DNA from 2 places in the Paenibacillus uliginis N3/975 genome. Region 1 is predicted to be linked to the other one. Evidence: riboswitches for the same ligand, from Rfam matches in the RefSeq annotation. Region 1 holds a riboswitch; the other holds the start of a gene.
What was found. Region 1 has a riboswitch for glycine ahead of gcvH (glycine cleavage system protein GcvH). Riboswitches for the same ligand answer to the same signal wherever they lie in the genome.
Positions count from the first base shown of each region.

Region 2: it holds a riboswitch for glycine, as region 1 does, so the genes downstream of both, B9N86_RS19135 (alanine/glycine:cation symporter family protein) here and gcvH (glycine cleavage system protein GcvH) in region 1, are expected to answer to the same signal.

Region 1 is NZ_LT840184.1:2,467,501-2,476,680, reverse strand. It holds gene B9N86_RS11785 (cache domain-containing sensor histidine kinase) at 1-228, shown strand, start outside; gene B9N86_RS11780 (response regulator) at 225-1,739, shown strand; gene gcvH (glycine cleavage system protein GcvH) at 2,365-2,754, opposite strand; glycine riboswitch at 2,922-3,037, opposite strand; glycine riboswitch at 3,209-3,306, shown strand; glycine riboswitch at 3,310-3,421, shown strand; gene gcvT (glycine cleavage system aminomethyltransferase GcvT) at 3,524-4,630, shown strand; gene gcvPA (aminomethyl-transferring glycine dehydrogenase subunit GcvPA) at 4,630-5,979, shown strand; gene gcvPB (aminomethyl-transferring glycine dehydrogenase subunit GcvPB) at 5,976-7,433, shown strand; gene B9N86_RS11755 (IS3 family transposase) at 8,098-8,958, opposite strand; gene B9N86_RS11750 (helix-turn-helix domain-containing protein) at 8,973-9,180, opposite strand, start outside.
Region 2 is NZ_LT840184.1:4,023,792-4,032,971, forward strand. It holds gene B9N86_RS19100 (YdcF family protein) at 1-20, opposite strand, end outside; gene B9N86_RS19105 (GNAT family N-acetyltransferase) at 83-376, opposite strand; gene B9N86_RS19110 (class I SAM-dependent methyltransferase) at 520-1,398, opposite strand; gene B9N86_RS19115 (HEAT repeat domain-containing protein) at 1,464-2,162, opposite strand; gene fosB (metallothiol transferase FosB) at 2,232-2,651, opposite strand; gene B9N86_RS30675 (hypothetical protein) at 2,697-2,831, opposite strand; gene B9N86_RS19125 (hypothetical protein) at 2,870-3,355, opposite strand; gene B9N86_RS19130 (hypothetical protein) at 3,523-3,909, opposite strand; gene B9N86_RS19135 (alanine/glycine:cation symporter family protein) at 4,374-5,717, opposite strand; glycine riboswitch at 5,869-5,968, opposite strand; gene B9N86_RS19140 (GNAT family N-acetyltransferase) at 6,164-6,703, opposite strand; gene B9N86_RS19145 (class I SAM-dependent methyltransferase) at 6,729-7,211, opposite strand; gene B9N86_RS30840 (hypothetical protein) at 7,256-7,417, opposite strand; gene B9N86_RS19150 (DMP19 family protein) at 7,508-7,978, opposite strand; gene csaA (chaperone CsaA) at 8,062-8,391, opposite strand; gene B9N86_RS19160 (histidine phosphatase family protein) at 8,690-8,971, opposite strand; gene B9N86_RS19165 (MFS transporter) at 9,139-9,180, opposite strand, start outside.

The DNA of each region.
Region 1 (9,180 bases):
GCATTGATAGCAAGCGAGGACGGCAACGCGCAAATATGCATCGAAGTGCGTGACGACGGCGTCGGCTTCGATCCGAACGCGTCACATTCTCAATCGCATGTCGGCCTCGCCAACGTAAGGGCAAGATTGCAGCAAGTCTTCCCGAAAGCAACATTAACCGTGAACAGCGAGCTCGGAATCGGCACATGCATTGCAATCAAAATCCCTAAGGAGGAGAATGCATCATGAATATCTTAGTTGCAGACGATGAAAGCTTGATCAGAGCCAGCCTGAGAAGCATGCTGGACGAACTGGGCATGCCTGTCCACGTCATCGGGGAAGCCCGTAACGGTGAAGAAGCGATTCGTTTCGTAACCGAGCGGCAGCCCGATCTTGTATTCGTTGATATTCGAATGCCGAAGCTGAACGGCTTGGAAGTAATCGCTCATGGCAAAACAGTGTCCCCTCATACCAAATGGATTATTTTAAGCGGCTATTCGGAGTTCCAATATGCGCGAGAGGCGATACGCCTTGGGGCGTGCAACTATTTGCTAAAGCCGATCAGTCTGGAAGAAGTCCACGACAGCTTGACCCACGTACAAGAGCTGCATGATGCGCACATCATGGAACGTAGCCGTCAGATCGAACATGCGATTGTTTCGAGTATTCAGGGCAGAAGTGGGGTCAGCCAGGGCGATCATTTACTTGAAACGCTGCATTGCAAAGCAAGTGTGTTCTATTTCGATGATTTCCTATGCGATCATGAAGAACATGAACGACAACAACGATTCATCGAAACCTTGCGCAGCCTGATCCATAATCAATCTCTTACTAACAGTCTTTATTCCTTGGCAATGTCGCTTCCGGGCGGCCAACCCGCGATATTGTGGGCATGGCCGGCTTTGCACCATCATCAAGCGCTAGAGCTGCAGCAGAAGATGGAGAGAACCGTGAAGCATTTGCTTCAGGATCAGCTTGCCGCTTCCCGTGCAATTACGACGATACAATTAGAGGAGTGTTCGAATCTGCAAACGATGGTGGGGCAGATCGAAGAACTGCAGCGAGTCTCTTCCCTACGCGTGCTGTTCCCGATTGGAGGAGTCTATCCGCTAAGTGAGTTAAGCACAATAATTGAACGAGCCGAGTGTCTTCCTATAAGCACTCACGTAGATAATCTACGCCGATTATTCCGCCGGGAAGACTATCTTGGATACCTAAAAGCTGTCGATTGCATGGAGAAAGAATGGAACGGGGCACTCTCTGCGGATCAACACCTATGGCGCCGTATTCATGAATATATTTCACGTTCGCTCGGCATCACGTTAGAGCCGGGAACGTGCGTGGATCAGGCAAGCTGGTTTGCTCTTTTGAAAAATCATGGCGATCGCATGTTATCCCAGGCTTCGCGACACGACAATTCGTCCAAAGATATCGTGCAGCAAGTGATCGCTTATGTGGAGCAGCAGTATATGCATGACATCGGAATCAAGCAAATCGCGGATATGTTCCATGTGACGCCTAACTATTTAAGCTCTTTGTTCCATAAAAAGCACGGCAGTACCTTTCTAAAATACGTAACCGAAACGAGAATGCTGAAAGCGAAGGAGCTCCTGCTTAAGGAGCCCCATCTCAAAGTGCAGGAGGTTGCCGAAGCCGTTGGTTATTACAGCCCGCGCCATTTCACGAAGCTGTTCACAGAATATACCGGATGCTATCCGTCAGAGTTCCGTGAAAGGAATAAGGTGCACACGTTTTTGTAGAACCCGTTCATGATATTAAGCTCTCTCCAATGTTCCGGTATAGAAATACTAAACCCGAAGTCTTGGTGAGTATCAAGTAACAATTATGTGTTTTTATCATTCGTAAAACGACTTGTACCCAAACATAGTAAAACCTGATGTAGACATATGGAATAAAGCGGGGGTAATGAATATGGGATAACAGTGTTTCACTCGACATCTTTTGGCTTTCGGTAGAGGGCTTAAACGGATGACGCTTCCGTCTGGATTTGATGCAATCCTTGAAACAATCAGTAACCAGCTTACGCAGATACAAGACAACTTTAAAGATTCATGAGACAAAAGGATTATTTGTCATGCAATCTTATTGTTGCCTTCGTTGTTTTTGTTGTTCAGAAAGGAGGATTCGTATAGCTATCCGTTCTTCCATTACACCAAAATCACTGGTTCCTTATCTATAACCACTGATTTCGCGGCACCGTCAAATTGAGATATGTTTTAGACTAATCCACATAATTCCAACTCTTGAATTGTACTATTGTGCCCCCTTGACAATCCAGCAAATAAAAAAGTCCACGATCTAATCGTGGACAATACTCATTTAAGAGCGTTCTTCATCAAACATTCTTATCTAAATTTATTTAAATTAATCCACCTTAGCCCGATATGCTTCCGCAGTAAGCAGCTTGGCAAGTGCTTCCTCCAGATCGCCTTCAACTTCGATCTCAACAATCCAACCGCCTTCGTACGGTTCACTGTTCACCAGCTCCGGCTGCGACTCAAGATCTCCATTCAACTTGGTTATTTTACCGGATACCGGACAATAAAGCTCCGATACCGTCTTTACGGATTCAATTGATCCTATGCTATCCCCTGCAGCTACGTCTGATCCAACCTCCGGCAGCTCCACAAAAACAATATCGCCCAGTTGGCATTGTGCGTGATCGGTAATTCCAATACGTACGATGTTGCCTTCCACCTTCAACGCCCATTCATGATCTTCACTGTACACCAATTGCTCTCTGATTTCACTCATTTGAATTTCCTCTTTTCTTAATATGAAATGGATTCAAACAAAATAAAAAAAGGACAGGAAAAGACTCGCGCCTCTTCTCTGTCCTCGGTACCTGAGAGTTTATGAACGACCGTCTCTTTTACGGCCCTTCGTTTCCCCTTTGGCGGCTTTCGCTCTCTCCAGAGTTGCGTCAGACAGCGGTACTTTTACCTGAGAGATTACTCGTTAACCGGCAGGTGTAACGAATTGCTCCTTCGGTGCCGCCACCTTAATTGGCGTTGCGGTCTCTCCCGTCCATCGTCATCCACAATATGTAATTTGATTGATTTCTTCCACAGGATAAAGCACTTAGCAGATCATGTCAATATAGCTGACAAAAATAATATTTTTTGACGAACTAAAGGTTGACACGTTACAGAGACCGACGGTTATAATGATGTGAAGAACAAAAAGCATAATAGAGCTGAATAAGCGGATGAAGGTATTGGGAGAGATTACCGACTAACGGGTAACGCCGAAGGAGTAAACCGAAACAACGGTGAATCTCTCAGGCAAAAGGACTTTTACTGGACGCACCTCTGGAGAGAATCCTGATACATATAGGATCACCAAAGGGGAAACTCACACGCGCTTCATATCTTGCTTACATAATTTGTGTAGAGGTAACTCTCAGGTACAAAGGACAGAGCAGAAGGACAATGATACGGCAAAGCTTGCTTTGCGCGTATGTTATTCCTTTTGCCTGTCTTTTTTTGTGTAGTCCCAATTTCATGCTAAAGAGGTGCTCAAAATGAGTTCATTGCAACGAACGCCGCTTTACCCGCTTTACTCGGATTTCCCATCCGTCCGCTGCATCGATTTTGGAGGCTGGGAGCTGCCTGTACAGTTTCACGGAATTGTTCGAGAACACGAAGCTGTACGCCGACAAGCCGGTCTGTTCGACGTTTCCCATATGGGTGAATTTCTGGTAACCGGGCCAAACGCCGAGGTTTTTTTGCAGCAAATGGTTACTAATGATGTTTCGCGGTTGTCTGTCGGTCAGGCCCAATATGCTCCTATGTGCAATGATAACGGCGGCACCGTGGACGATCTGCTAGTCTACAAGCTCTCAGATAATCAATTTATGCTAGTTGTGAATGCATCTAACATCGACAAGGATTTACAGTGGTTAAAGGACCATCTCATCGATGGCGTTGACCTTCAAAACATCTCGATAGAAACCGCTCTCATTGCCCTGCAGGGTCCTGAAGCCGCGGCTATTTTATCTAAGGTGAGCGATGAACCTGTTCATACACTGTCATCTTTTCATTTTATTCAAAACGCGGATGTATGCGGTACCTCCGTTCTCCTCTCCCGTACCGGTTACACCGGCGAGGACGGCTTCGAAATATATTGCCCAGCTGAATCTGCTTCGGCCATATGGACAGGGCTGCTCGCTGCCGGCGAGCCGAACGGCCTGATTCCGGCAGGGCTTGGTGCGCGTGATACTCTTCGATTCGAAGCTAAGCTCGCGCTGTACGGCCAAGAACTGTCAGACACCATTTCTCCGCTTGAAGCAGGTCTTGGATACTTCGTAAAGCTGGACAAAGGCAACTTTATTGGACGAGATGCATTAGCTCTGCAAAAGAACGAAGGTGTATCCCGTAAGCTTGTTGGTGTTGAACTAATTGATCGCGGGATCCCCCGCTCTCATTACCTGGTGTATGTGGACGATTCTCTAATCGGTGAAATCACTAGCGGTACGCAGTCACCAACGTCGAAGCGAAATCTCGGCCTTGCACTGATCGACAGCAGATATGCTCCAGTAGGGACTGAGGTTTCGATTGAAATTCGCGGTAAGCGACTTAAAGCGATCGTAGTAAAGACACCATTTTATAAAAAAGGAGAAACCTTATGATGAAGCATCGTTATTTACCGATGACTGAGCAGGATCAATCTGAAATGCTTGCCGCTGTTGGCGCGGAATCCATTGAGGATCTATTTGCAGATATTCCTGCTGAGGTGCGTTACGACGGAGTTCTGCCCATGTCCGAAAAACTAAGTGAGCCTGAACTTCTAAAGTATATGAACGGACTTGCCGCTCGCAATGCTGATTTTGAACGTTACACCAGCTTTCTGGGTGCAGGGTTGTACGATCATCATATTCCTGTTGTACTTAATCATGTCATTTCACGATCCGAATTTTACACAGCGTATACGCCTTACCAGGCGGAGGTCAGTCAAGGTGAGCTGCAAGCGATCTTTGAATTTCAATCTTATATCTGTGAGCTGACCGGGATGAAGGTAGCCAATGCCAGTATGTATGACGGCTCCACTGCTCTTGCAGAAGCGGCGGCACTTGCGTCAGGCGCTACGAAGCGCAAGAAGATTGTCATTTCCCGTACCGTTCATCCGGAAGCTCGGGAAATAGTCCTTACTTCTGCTCACGGCCTTGGCCTTGAAGTTGTAGAGGTAGGCTTCAAAAACGGCGTTACCGACACCGATGCTTTGGCGTCTGCTATTACAGATGATACGGCTGCAGTCCTTATCCAATCTCCAAACTTCTTCGGATGCATTGAGGACGTAAAAGCCATCGAGCCGCTAGTTCATGCCCAAAAATCACTGCTCGTGCTTAGTGTGAACCCGCTTTCCCTTGGCCTGCTTGAATCACCTGGAGAACTAGGTGCTGACATCGTTGTCGGCGATGCCCAGCCCCTAGGTATACCAGCTTCGCTTGGCGGTCCGACCTGCGGTTTCTTCGCGGTATCCGAGCCGTTGATGCGCCGTATTCCAGGCCGGATTGTCGGCCAGACCGTCGATCGGGACGGCAAGCGCGGCTTCGTTCTTACGCTGCAAGCCCGTGAGCAGCATATCAGACGCGAAAAAGCGACATCGAACATTTGTTCCAACCAGGCATTATTGGCACTTTGCGCCTCTGTGTATATGTCTACCCTTGGAAAGATGGGTATGCAGGAGGTCGCATTGCTTAATGTCCGTAAATCGCATTACGCCTCCGAATGCATCACGAAAGGCTCCCTAGATATAGAATTCGCTTCGCCATTCTTTAATGAATTTGTCGTGAAATTGCCAGATGGGGTTGATTTAAAAGAAGTTAATGCTAAACTCCTCAAGGCTGGTTACATCGGCGGCTACGATCTTGGGCTAGCCTATCCGGAGCTGCAGGGTCGCATGCTCATCGCCGTTACGGAACGGCGAACTAAAGAAGAAATTGAGCGATTCATCGGAGAATTGGAGGCAATCGTATGAAACCGGAAAAAGCGCTGATCTTCGAACTAAGTAAACCGGGCCGAGTGGCCTATTCCTTACCTGATTGTGACGTACCGGAAACGGATGTATCAGAATGGATTCCAGAAAGCATGCTTCGTTCCAAACTGGCGGAACTGCCAGAGGTGTACGAAGTGGATGTCATTCGCCATTACACGGAGTTGTCACGTCGTAACTTCGGCATTGATAACGGCTTCTATCCCCTTGGTTCCTGCACGATGAAATACAACCCAAAAATCAACGAGGATGTGGCCCGTTTTCCGGGTTTTGCCAAGATTCATCCTTATCAACCCGAGGAAAGCATTCAGGGAGCTCTGGAAATGCTCTATACGCTTCAAGACGATCTCGCCGCTTTGACCGGGATGGATCAAGTGACATTGCAGCCAGCGGCTGGCGCTCACGGTGAATGGACTGGACTGATGCTGATTCGTGCATATCACGAGAGCCGTGGTGAGCAGCGGACCAAAGTGATCGTGCCGGACTCCTCACACGGAACGAACCCGGCCAGTGCTACAGTGGCAGGATATGATACGATTACAATTCAATCCAATGAGCGCGGTATGGTCGATCTTGATGCTCTCAGAGCTGTTGTTGGAAGCGACACAGCAGCATTGATGCTGACGAACCCGAGTACTCTTGGTCTGTTTGAAGAACAAATCGTGGAAATTGCTGAGATCGTACATGAAGCAGGCGGTCTTCTCTATTATGACGGAGCGAATTCCAATGCGATCATGGGAATTACACGCCCGGGAGACATGGGCTTTGACGTTGTCCACCTCAATCTGCACAAGACGATGAGCACGCCGCATGGCGGCGGTGGTCCAGGAGCTGGTCCCGTCGGGGTGAAAGATAAGTTGATCCCCTTCCTTCCCAAACCGATTGTTTCCAAACGTCAGGACGGAACATTTTACTGGGATTACGATCGTCCGCAGTCGATTGGCCGTGTGAAAGCTTTTTACGGTAACTTCGGTATTCTGGTACGTGCCTATACGTACATCCGTAGTTACGGGCCGGACGGTCTTCGCCGGGTTTCGGAACTTGCGGTCTTGAACGCCAACTATATGATGCATAGGCTGGCGCCTTATTACGAAGTCGCTTATCCCGGTCTATGCAAGCACGAATTCGTATTATCCGGCAAAAAGCTGAAGGAATACGGCGTACGAACCCTCGACATTGCGAAACGATTACTCGATTTTGGCTATCATCCGCCAACCATTTACTTCCCGCTGAATGTCGAGGAGTGTATCATGATCGAGCCAACTGAAACCGAAAGTAAAGAAACGCTAGACGGTTTTATTGATGTAATGATTCAAATCGCACAGGAAGCCGAAACGAATCCGGAGCTAGTCATCAATGCACCGTATACAACGGTCGTGAAGCGTCTTGACGAGACAACAGCTGCTCGCAAACCGGTCTTGAATTGTACTTGCGGTTAGTGGAATAAGAGGTAATTCGACCGACGTCATGCAATGCCGTACCGCACGCTGGATTTGAGCATAGTACGAAAAACTCTACTCTATACTAATTTATTTTTGCTCCGCGTGCTTCTTCTGGCGTCGATACCATGGTGAGGTTGCAACAGTTTCCGGTCGGTGGCCTGCAGCCGCATAAACACACTATTTTTGCAGATTCTTAAGGACAGACGTTCCGCTATTTTTCCATTTTTGACTGTTTTGGTGTGTACGCGGACAGGAGATCCGCTATTATCCGTCAAACCAAGGAATTTGGAGACTTTACAAGCAAATAACGGAACCTCAGTCCGCGAGTAACTCCTAAAACAGCTGAATTTCACAAATAACGGATTCTCTGTCCGCCAGTGAGTGTTTGTGCGAGCATTTTCTTTGCTTCTGCCGTGTACCTTGGGGCTTGTGCCTCTCTCCAAGCACCGATTATTATTCACACCGTGTGCAACAACTCCCAGAGCGCGGTGCATGTTTCTGCTGATGAGGCGCAATAACAACAGGTAATTCCCAAAACCAAACAGGTCACCCAAGGTGAAGTGCCCCCTGTCAAGTAGACAGTGTAAAAAACAAAAAATGGTTAGATTATTTCCCTCAGTTCAAGTTAACAGAGCTGAGGGTTTATTTTCTTTTCTCATCGTTAAGCAGCTCGTCGATACTCGTTGGGAGACAAGCCATTTAATCGCTCTGTATAGCGGTAATTGTTGTAGTAGCGGATATAAATTCTCACGTCTTTGAGGACATCTTCATAGGTGTCGTGTTTCGTCAGATAAAAGCTTTCTGCCTTAAATGTCCCCCAAAAGCGTTCAATGGGTTGGTTATCCAGACATCGGCTTACACGAGACATACTTTTAGTAAAACCGTATTTATCCTTAAGTCGATTGTATTCATATGAAGTATATTGGAAGCCTCTGTCGCTATGGAGAAGTGGAGTCACACCTGGGTTTTTCCAGTAAGCCTTCTTCACCGTATCCATAACGAGTTTATTATTGTTGGAGTGGCTTAGAACCCATGAAACAATGGAGTTATCGTATACATCAACGATAGCGCTCAAATAGGCTTTACGGCCATTCCCGTACTTCAATTCTGTTACGTCTGTGCACCACTTCATATTTGGAGAATCCGCGTAAAATTCACGATTCATCACATTTTCAGCCACATGTATTTCAGATACCTTCACGTAGTTCGGCCGTTTCTTGCGAATCACCGATTTCAATCCAAGAGCACGCATAATTCGATAATAACGCTTTTTGTTGTAATTTTTTTTAAGTTTACGGTTCAATTGGATGCTAATTTGGCGATAGCCAAGCACTCCCTTCCGCTTGTCATAACGAAGCTTTACTTCCTTTGCCAGCGAAAGAATTTCAAGTTCCTTGTGGGATGGCTTCCACTTTAACCATTTATAATAGGCAGATCGAGCGATTCCGGCTATCTCACACAGCTTCGTGAGGGCATAGCCTTTCTCAGCGTGCAGTTCTTGGATAGCTTGGTACAAGTCCACATGCCGGACTAACGTTAGCGTGAATTTCGTCGCTTGATCTCTGCCAACTTTTTTGCGAGGGCGTTCTCCATTTCTAAATATTCGTTCCGTGCTTCCAGTTCTTTGATCCGAAGCTTGAGTCGTTCATGGTCATCTAGCTCTTCTACAGGCTTTTTGCGACCACGATTGTCCTTGAGGGACTCCTCGCTGCCAGATTTATATTTTTGCACCCATGAGTAGACC
Region 2 (9,180 bases), 1.6 Mb from region 1:
TATAACTCAACCGATTTCAACACTCTTTCGTTAATTTTTCAGGGTTCATATTTGAAATCAGCAAAATAAAAACCTCCGATCATCAAAAAATGTTTCGATATTGCCATCTCATACCTGATGCATCATCAGGTCGATTCTCAAAACCAAATTTCTTATAATAAGTATTTTTATCTTTGGCTGCAAAAAGCTGCACCATCAATATTTCATTCGTTTCACATTGATATAGCAACTTCTTTAATATCTTACTTCCAATCCCTCTTCCTTGATATTCTGTTAACACGATTAAATCGCATATAATCGCTTGAAATACGCCGTCTGAGATAATCCTTCCTATACTGACTAATTTGTCTTCTTCATACCTGACATTACATACCAGCTATTGTGTAAAGCCAATCCTAATTTTTCTGGCCCCTTATCCCTTATCCGTTATCCCTTCCAGCTGGCACTTTCAATTAGCTTAATAAAATCTTCCCCGCTAGGAACAAGCTCCTTATATAATATGGTCATCCTGGCTCCTCTCTATCTCTTTACTGTTCCAAAAGATATTTTCATGTTTGGAGCATATGTTAGCCAGGATTGAGGTCCAAATTCTCTAGAAAACAGTAATTCAGCCTCATGCTGATCCGAGGCTTCTTGGTGCGTTAATCCCCTATTCATTAGGTTATTTAACGTATCCTTCAAACATTCAGGTTCTTTTCCTAACCCTTCTTCTCGTAAAGAATCAAAAAGTTTTTCCTTATTTTTCAAGTCCATGTTTTGGTCTAAGAAGTTAACTCTATCGCTCACTCTGCACTCTACATTGTCTAATCCCAATTGACTTAGGATGATTGGCAGTTGTATTCCGATGTTTCCGTCTTTACCATTTAGTCTAGAATCTTCTTCAAACAATTTTTGTAATATCCCTAACCGTATGTATTGGGACTGATCAAGACTATCAACATAATAATTCGACGAATTTGCAATCCAATGAGGTTCAAAACAAATCACTTTACCGTTATCAAAGACATGGTCGATCATCTTCTGAACAATTTTCCTAGAATCAGTCATATGTAATAAAAATGCATGACAAATAGCTATGTCATACATCGGCTGGCTATCCATTTCTTCTATATCGACTACTTTAAATTCAGTGGGATAAGGCAGGTTTAGAAATATTTCTTTTGCTCGATTGATTAAGTCAGTACCCTTGTCAATCCCCGTGTAGGTGGACCCTTCAGGTAACAGTGGAAGGAGCTTTAGTCCGAGAAATCCGTAGCCGCATCCATAATCAATGATGTTCACAGGCTTGTCGATCTTCCAAACTCCCTTAACCAAGAAGTCCAGATAATCATCATTGTAGTATAACCAACGAGTTTTTCTGAGATATTCGATCTGCTTGTCCCAATAATAATCAGACATTTAGCAAGCTCCTTTTATTCAGTTTGTTAGCGATAATACATTAGCCTTACGAGCCTTATGAACCCTCACCCTCGAAGTCTTGACAGAGCTCCTTTTGCTGCTTGTTTCCCATTATGCATTCCAGATTCCGAAACCTCGATTAACTTATCTTTAGCTGGAATATATCTGTGATATCCTAGAATTTCACAAGCTCTTTCCTGTACGTACATATCCTCATCATCTAAATATTTGACCAATGAATCGAGATGCATTTTTGGTGTTAAAGCCATGATTGAAAAAAGAAGCTGACATCTGAGATCGTCATCAAGATCATTGGAATTCAATAAATGGTTTAACTCATCAATGCTTTTCTGATCATCTTCAAGATCTTGAAGGCAACTTTCTGTTTCTACGGGGTACTCTTTTTTTAGTTCTCTCCAATCAAGATCAGGATCTTGTTCAATGGAACGAATAAATGAGCTTACACTTCTGAAGCTTGGTGAGATATCAGTTTCTTCATGGTCGATATAACAAATTTTGTATTTTAAAGGGCCTTGATAAAAGACTCCAACATAATTTGAGTTGTCATCAGTCCATAAAGGGATTATATTTTGATACACTTCAATATCAGATAAAAATTCAATAAGTTCTACGATCTCATCTGAATCCATTACTCTTAATGAAAACTCATTAGCGTTTTGTTTTTCTTTATGTAACTCCAAAATCTCTATGAAATCATTAGGTACTTCTATATTAAGTCTTGTAAATAGTTGTTTATAATACATTTATACCGACTCCTTTGAAGCATGATATTTATTTCTTGAGCTATGAATACTGAACCTACATTGCTTTGATCATTCATAAAACTCCATATGCTCTTTATCGGCCTTGTAATAATCTAACCGATCTTTTAGATGCCCTGTATGAAACTCAAACATATGACCATCAGGATCCAAGAAATAAATCGATTTTTTATCCTTTTCATCTCGATCTCTCCCTGGCAATATATCCACACGCAAATCTTTCAATCTATTTAATAATAGATCAAAGTCTTTCTCTTTAATCGTGAAGGCAATATGCGTATATGTCCTTTGATTCTGACTCCGGTCGATATCCTCTTGGTTTAGGGCAACCCATAAGCCATTTAAATCAAAATAAGCTAGCCTTCTTCCCTTTACTAATAGCTTTGCTTCAAACACATGGGTATAAAAATCAATGGACGTTTCTAAATCGGATACGGAAAAACATAAATGATTTATCGCTTTGATTTTCATAGTTTAGGTTTCTCCCATCTTTATTCACGCTCATATGATTCTTCTCTATAAGACTAAAGCCATATTAATCTGTCCATGCTCTTCTATTGTAATTATCATCGCATCATCTTCGCTAGCTTCATCATTTGAATGAAATTGCCATGCCCCATCATCTTCATCATGCGAAACGAAAAAGGCCAATCCTTCATTTTATATATGTATTCCCTTCGATTAATTTGTTATTTTGGAGGTTTTTGAGCTTGTCTGATCAGTTTTCCTCCATCAAAATGTCTACCATATTTTTTAATCGTTTCTTCGATTTCATGATCCATAGGAATCTGGTTTGAAATTTTCCAGGTTAAGAAATAGGCTTGCACCTTACCTCCATAAAAAACCCATGCAAAAAATTTGGTTGCAAATTTATGAGCTCCTTTGGTTCTAAAATTATTCATCGAGCTCCCATCTTTCCACACCGTAACAGTTTGACCAATTCCACTCTGAAGTTGTCCTGAGAGTTCGGCATATAATAATTTTTCATTCTTAGTTAGTTGTTTCTTAACAAATTCATTAACAATTCCATTTATGATAATTCTGAAAATATTGAATCTTTCTCCCCTTGTTACTGAAATAATCGCAGTCTCAGGCAAAAGTGTATCTCTATCGCCTAAAGTAAACTTAGCTCCGTACTTGTTGTTTGGATCTTGATGTTTTATCCATACCTTCATGGAAACACCTCCAAATTCTCTTTTTCAGTACTACAGCTAATATTTATGCGATATCCCACCTGATTAAGTCTGTCTGCGTATACAGTCAGCCGAAATATGCTGAGTCATGCATTGTCTCTCGCATATCAAGAAATAATTGCCTGCACTTCTATCTCTCCTTTAGACCCCTAATGATTTGTTTTTGGTGTAAGCCAAGCAATGTCATAGCCCATTTCGCTTAAAATTTCTAGTCCATTTTGAAATTCGATTATGTTTTCTCCGGTCCAACCATTTCTTAAGCCGTATAAGATGAACTTTTTAATCGTTTTTGGATGATGTAAATTAAAAGTTTCTACTTTATTTGTCTTTTTATTTTTCAAATCAACGCCTATCAATAGTGGGCTGCCAGTAATAGGATCATCCCATGTACAAAAAAGGAACGTTAATGTTAAATTTTTCTTATCTTTTAGAGAAACCTTTAATGTAATATGGCTTCTTTTTTCGTTATATTTTTGATTCAAAACATATACATATTCTTTTTCATCTATAATCATGTTTCTTGTCTTTTTCTTCATAACTAAACACCCTTATATTAATATCTACAGTCAATAAATGACTATTATTAAATCTGAAAATGATCTTGTATCCGTCATTCTCTGTATTGGCAAACTCCTCTTGGTGTGATTCTGAAGTATAATTTTTTGGTCAGTCAAACTAGTTGAGACTTTCATATAATTCTTCGTTCTATCGTATATCGCTCTCGTATTCATGACGACACACCACCTAAAAAAAGACGACCCGGCCTTAGATATCTCCTATCTTAGGTCAGGTCGCGTGTTGTCTGGATCATCTTCCTTGATTATACATCTGTAAAGCAAGGGGCGTAAGCCCAATAGCGGAAATGCAATATTTTGTTCACTCATCACATAAACAACTATACCGCTTTGAAAAATCCATCATGTCTCAGCAAACATTGTCTTATTGAGGTCCAAATGCCCTTCGCCCTTACTGTACTCTTATTATCTTTCAGAATCCCTTCTTATCTCTGTTTCATATGCCTTAGATAAAGACGCGTTTCAGTCACAACCACCCCAGACAAACCAAGCAGGGCAACTAGGTTCGGCAGTGCCATCAGTCCATTCACAATATCCGCGAGCAGCCAGATCGCTTGTAGCTTGATAAACGCGCCCACTCCGACCAGAACGATAAACACGATGCGGTAAGGCAGGATTGATTTAACGCCAAATAAGTATACGATGCAGCGTTCGCCGTAATAATTCCAGCCTAGAATCGTCGTAAACGCAAATAAAATGAGGCAAAACATAAGAATTAAGGAGCCAAACGGTAATGCCGCATCAAACGCCGCTTGTGTCATTTCCGCTCCTTCCGCAGCCCCATTCCAAGCGCCGGTTACAATCAGAGTCAATCCGGTCAGTGTGCATACAATAATCGTATCTATAAAAGTGCCCGTCATCGACACAAGTCCCTGCTCCGCAGGCCATTTCACCTTGGCCGCAGCGGCCGCAATCGGCGCACTGCCAAGACCGGATTCATTTGAAAATACACCTCTTGCGATGCCGTTGCGAATAGCCAGCATAACAGTAGCGCCGAGAAATCCGCCGCCTGCCGCGGTCGGATTGAACGCGCTCTGAAACACGAGCGACAGAGCGTATGGAAGCTTATCAGCGAAGGCAATAAGCACGATGCAGCTTGTTACCACATAGACAATGGCCATGATGGGCACAACTTTCGTGGTCACCCTTGTAATATTCTTGAGCCCTCCAAAGGTCACCAATGCAGTCAAAGCGGTCACTACAGCTGCAGTTGCAGCGACTGGAATACCCAAACTTGACTGCGTAGACGTTACAATGGCATTGACTTGCGGGAAGGTGCCAATCCCGAAAAATGCGACCAATACCCCACTCACAGCGAAAAACACAGCCAGCGGTTTATATCTTACACCCAAGCCTTGTTCAATATAATACATCGGCCCACCCGATACTTGCCCATTCTCGTCTATCTTCCGGTACTTTACGGCCAGCACACCTTCGGCGTATTTGGTTGCCATGCCAAAAAAAGCAGCCATCCACATCCAGAACAGCGCTCCCGGGCCGCCCATTTGAATAGCGGTCGCTACACCGACAATGTTCCCCGTTCCAATGGTGGCAGCCAGGGCGGTAGCAAGCGCGCCAAAGCTAGTTACGTCTCCTTGCCCTTCATTTTTTGCGGTGAATACGAGCTTGAGTGCCAGCGGCAGACGAAAAACTTGTAGCAAACCGAGGCGGAATGTGAAAAAAATCCCCGTCCCCACCAACAATACAAGAAGCGGCGGCCCCCATACAAAATGATCCACACTGTCTAACCATTGTTCTAACATGTACATTCCTCTTCCCCTCTTCAGCATCGATATCGATGTGTCTCACGACACGAAAAAAGAGTCAAATCGATAGATTTGACTCTGGGGACATTTTTGCAGAAAAGCAAATAAAACGATAGGTGATTATAATCACAAATTCGAATAATGATGCATAATATCTGCAATCCCTGTCCTTTTACCTGAGAGTTTTAACGTGTACTGACACGTCTTGCCCCTTCGGTGCCCCACATCAGCGGAGTCTCTCCAGAGTTCTGTCCGTCTACGGTCCTGCTTGCTTCAATCCTTTGAGAATGATGCAAACGCCTGAGAGTTTTGCCCCTTCGGCCAAGCCATCGCCTGTCTCCCGTAAACTTCATCCAGTTATGAAGTTGTTTATCTATTATAGAGAACCGTCTGCGATTCCGCAAGGATGTTCTCTATGGCAATACACCTTTATATTAATATCTACAAGTCTATAAATGACTATTATCAAATCTAAAAATGATCTTGTATCCGTCATTCTCTGTATTGGCAAACTCCTCTTGGTGTGATTCAGAAGTGTAATTTTGAATTGTTTTTCTCCAAAATGATTGAGCCCTCTTATTTGCTTCTGTCGGGTTTGTTTGCAGTTCCCAAGACCCTTTATGTTTATTAAACACTTGTACTGCTGCAGCTTCAGCTATACCTTTCCCACGGAATGGCCTCAACATAAAAAACTCATTCATGAAAAATTCACTGCCATGAGGCGTGTAAGGTGGAGTTGCTACAAACGCAAAGCCTGCCGGGATATCATCTACTCTAACTAAATACGGGAATAGTACAGATGGATTCTCCCACCAGACATCGAAAACTTTGTTTTGCTCATTCAACGTCAATATATCATCATCTTCATATACACCATATCTATTCGGTTTCCATTCCCATATTTCAGATAAATCATGTAAGTATAGCGGGTACAAGTTGTTTACAATAAATTTTGTAGATTGGTCAGTCAAACTAATTGAGATTTTCATATAATCCTCCCTGGTTGATCAACGTTCACACATGCTTCCACCATATTCCTGCACATTCAGGTACGGTTGACCACTGGTTTTCATCGATCTTTCTTGAAATATCTGAGCCAAAGAAAAACTCCATATTTTCTTTAGCTTCTGTCGTATTTGCAAACTGATAATCTGTCCTTATCCAGCGATGTGAAAAACCGTATTTACTCTCAAGAAGCGAATAATATTCTGTTAAAAACTTAGGTGGATTGGGGCTTTCAGTTCCAGTTCCCAAAGTCTCCAATATTATAATTGTCCCTGCAGGTTTCAAGACACGCATAAGTTCAGAAACGATTAACTCTAGGTTCTCTTTCCAATCAATATTGCCCGTGTTAGTTAAGTAACTAATGCTCCAACCAGATACAATTAAATCAATTGATGCATTGTCGATTGGAAGCTTTCGATGATCAGCTACAACGGTAGTCCAATTGCGAGACAAACTATTATTAATTAATTTTTTGTCTAAAAGCTCTAACATAGATTCAGATATATCTGTACAAACTAGTGAGTTAGCTTCCAGGGCTATAAAGCTTGAAAGCCTCCTGATCCAGCCCCTAGATCTAAAACATCCAGTCCTTTATATGACCTGATTTCTTTAATATACTCCGTTAAATCAGGTTGCCGACTAACCATATCCTCATATGAAAAAGATAGATCCTTATATATTTCATCATGACTTGGCACTAAGATCCCCTCCTAATTTCGTATTTTATTAACTTCACATGATTGAGCACTTGTATTCCGAGCTGTAATGTTCCCTCTTCATAAAAATCACTATTCAAAATCATTCCAATGGTTTCTTACAAATTCAATCAACAACTTGTATATTAAATTATAATCAATCCGATCGTACTTCTCGGTTAAATCTGACCAATATTTATATTTCGTTTCTTCATCCTCATTTGATAAATATGCCGTACTAGCTTGATCAAATATTTTTCTATGTTCATGTGCATTAAGAGATTGTAAACATTTAATTGTCTCTTCAATGTATACACCTTCACTATTTAAAAAATACTGTGACAATCCACCATTACCAATTTCTCCATCAAGCCTGCAAGCTAATGAGAGCGTCCTCTCGCTTTCATTCAGTGATTCAAAAGTTCGATTATTTCTGCTCATGGCAATCAACATCTCAGAAATCTTTTCTCTATCTGTATCATATCTTTGAAAGATATAGTCTTTTGAAAATATTATTTTAATCTCTCCTTTGTATCTTTTTGAATCACTCACTTGTTCTAACAAGTTTGCTTTCAACTCCTTTTTAATTATGTAATAAAGACCAAGTGTTACGAACACTTGGTCCAAACTAAATATTCACTAATGTCTTAGGCAATAGGTGTACCGTTTTTAACAGGTTCATCTGGTTTTAGGAGCACCACATCACCCTCTACAGGAACACCGCCGATGACCAACACCTCCGATTTAAAACCGGCGATACGTCTAACAGGAAAATTCATTACAGCGATTACTTGACGTCCAATAAGTTGTTCTGGTTCATATCTTTGTGTAATTTGAGCAGAAGAGTGTTTAATCCCCATCTCACCAAAATCGATTTCTAATTTTATTGCAGGTTTTCGAGCTTCTGGAAACGGCTCTGCTTTAATAACAGTACCGACACGAATATCTAATTTCATAAAATCCTCAATTGTCACCATGGTTGCTGCCTCCATTTTACAGTTATACTAATTTCACGATATCACAATTGATAGTTAATGGTAATCCTTTTCTCGAAGATCCTCAGGTAGATCAAGGAATTTCAGATCGCAGCGAAAAATCGTTGTTATATGATTAAGTGCTATCTTGAGATGCCTTCAACATGCTCTTAAACACCTCCGACTTAACAAATACCGCTTCATCAAAATGTCTCTGGCAAACCCAGAAGTGTTAGTATTGCAGCGCAAATACGATGTAAACAGGTAATGTCGTCTTCCTGCTCACTATCTGCCACTAAGTCTACATCCAAATTCGACCCACTTCATATTCCTGATTTTCTTTACTTATTAAATAAATATCAGGATTTGTTAATTTACGCCATTCTTCATATCCTATAGAATTATTAAAATACTTTAATATCAAAGACATTAATGCACCATGAGTTACTACCACTACATTTTGGTATGGTCCGTTGATAATTTCGTTAATTACTTCCATTCCTCTATTCATTGCTTCTCTGGATGATTCTCCTCCTTCATAAACTATTTCTAGGTTCTCATATGTTTCCTTTAAGAGTTCCATCCAGTTATCCAGATTCTTCGAACTTAAAACTCGTTCTCGTATTGAACTAAAACGCAGAAAAGAACCCATTTATTTAACAATGGGTTCTAACAAAAGTCTTCCAACAATTCGACTTCTTTCAGATCTTCTATGGCCTTCTTCCTATCAATAACGATTCTACAGACCCATTACGTCAATGGAAACGAAGACTGTTTAGCCTGCTTTTCTTT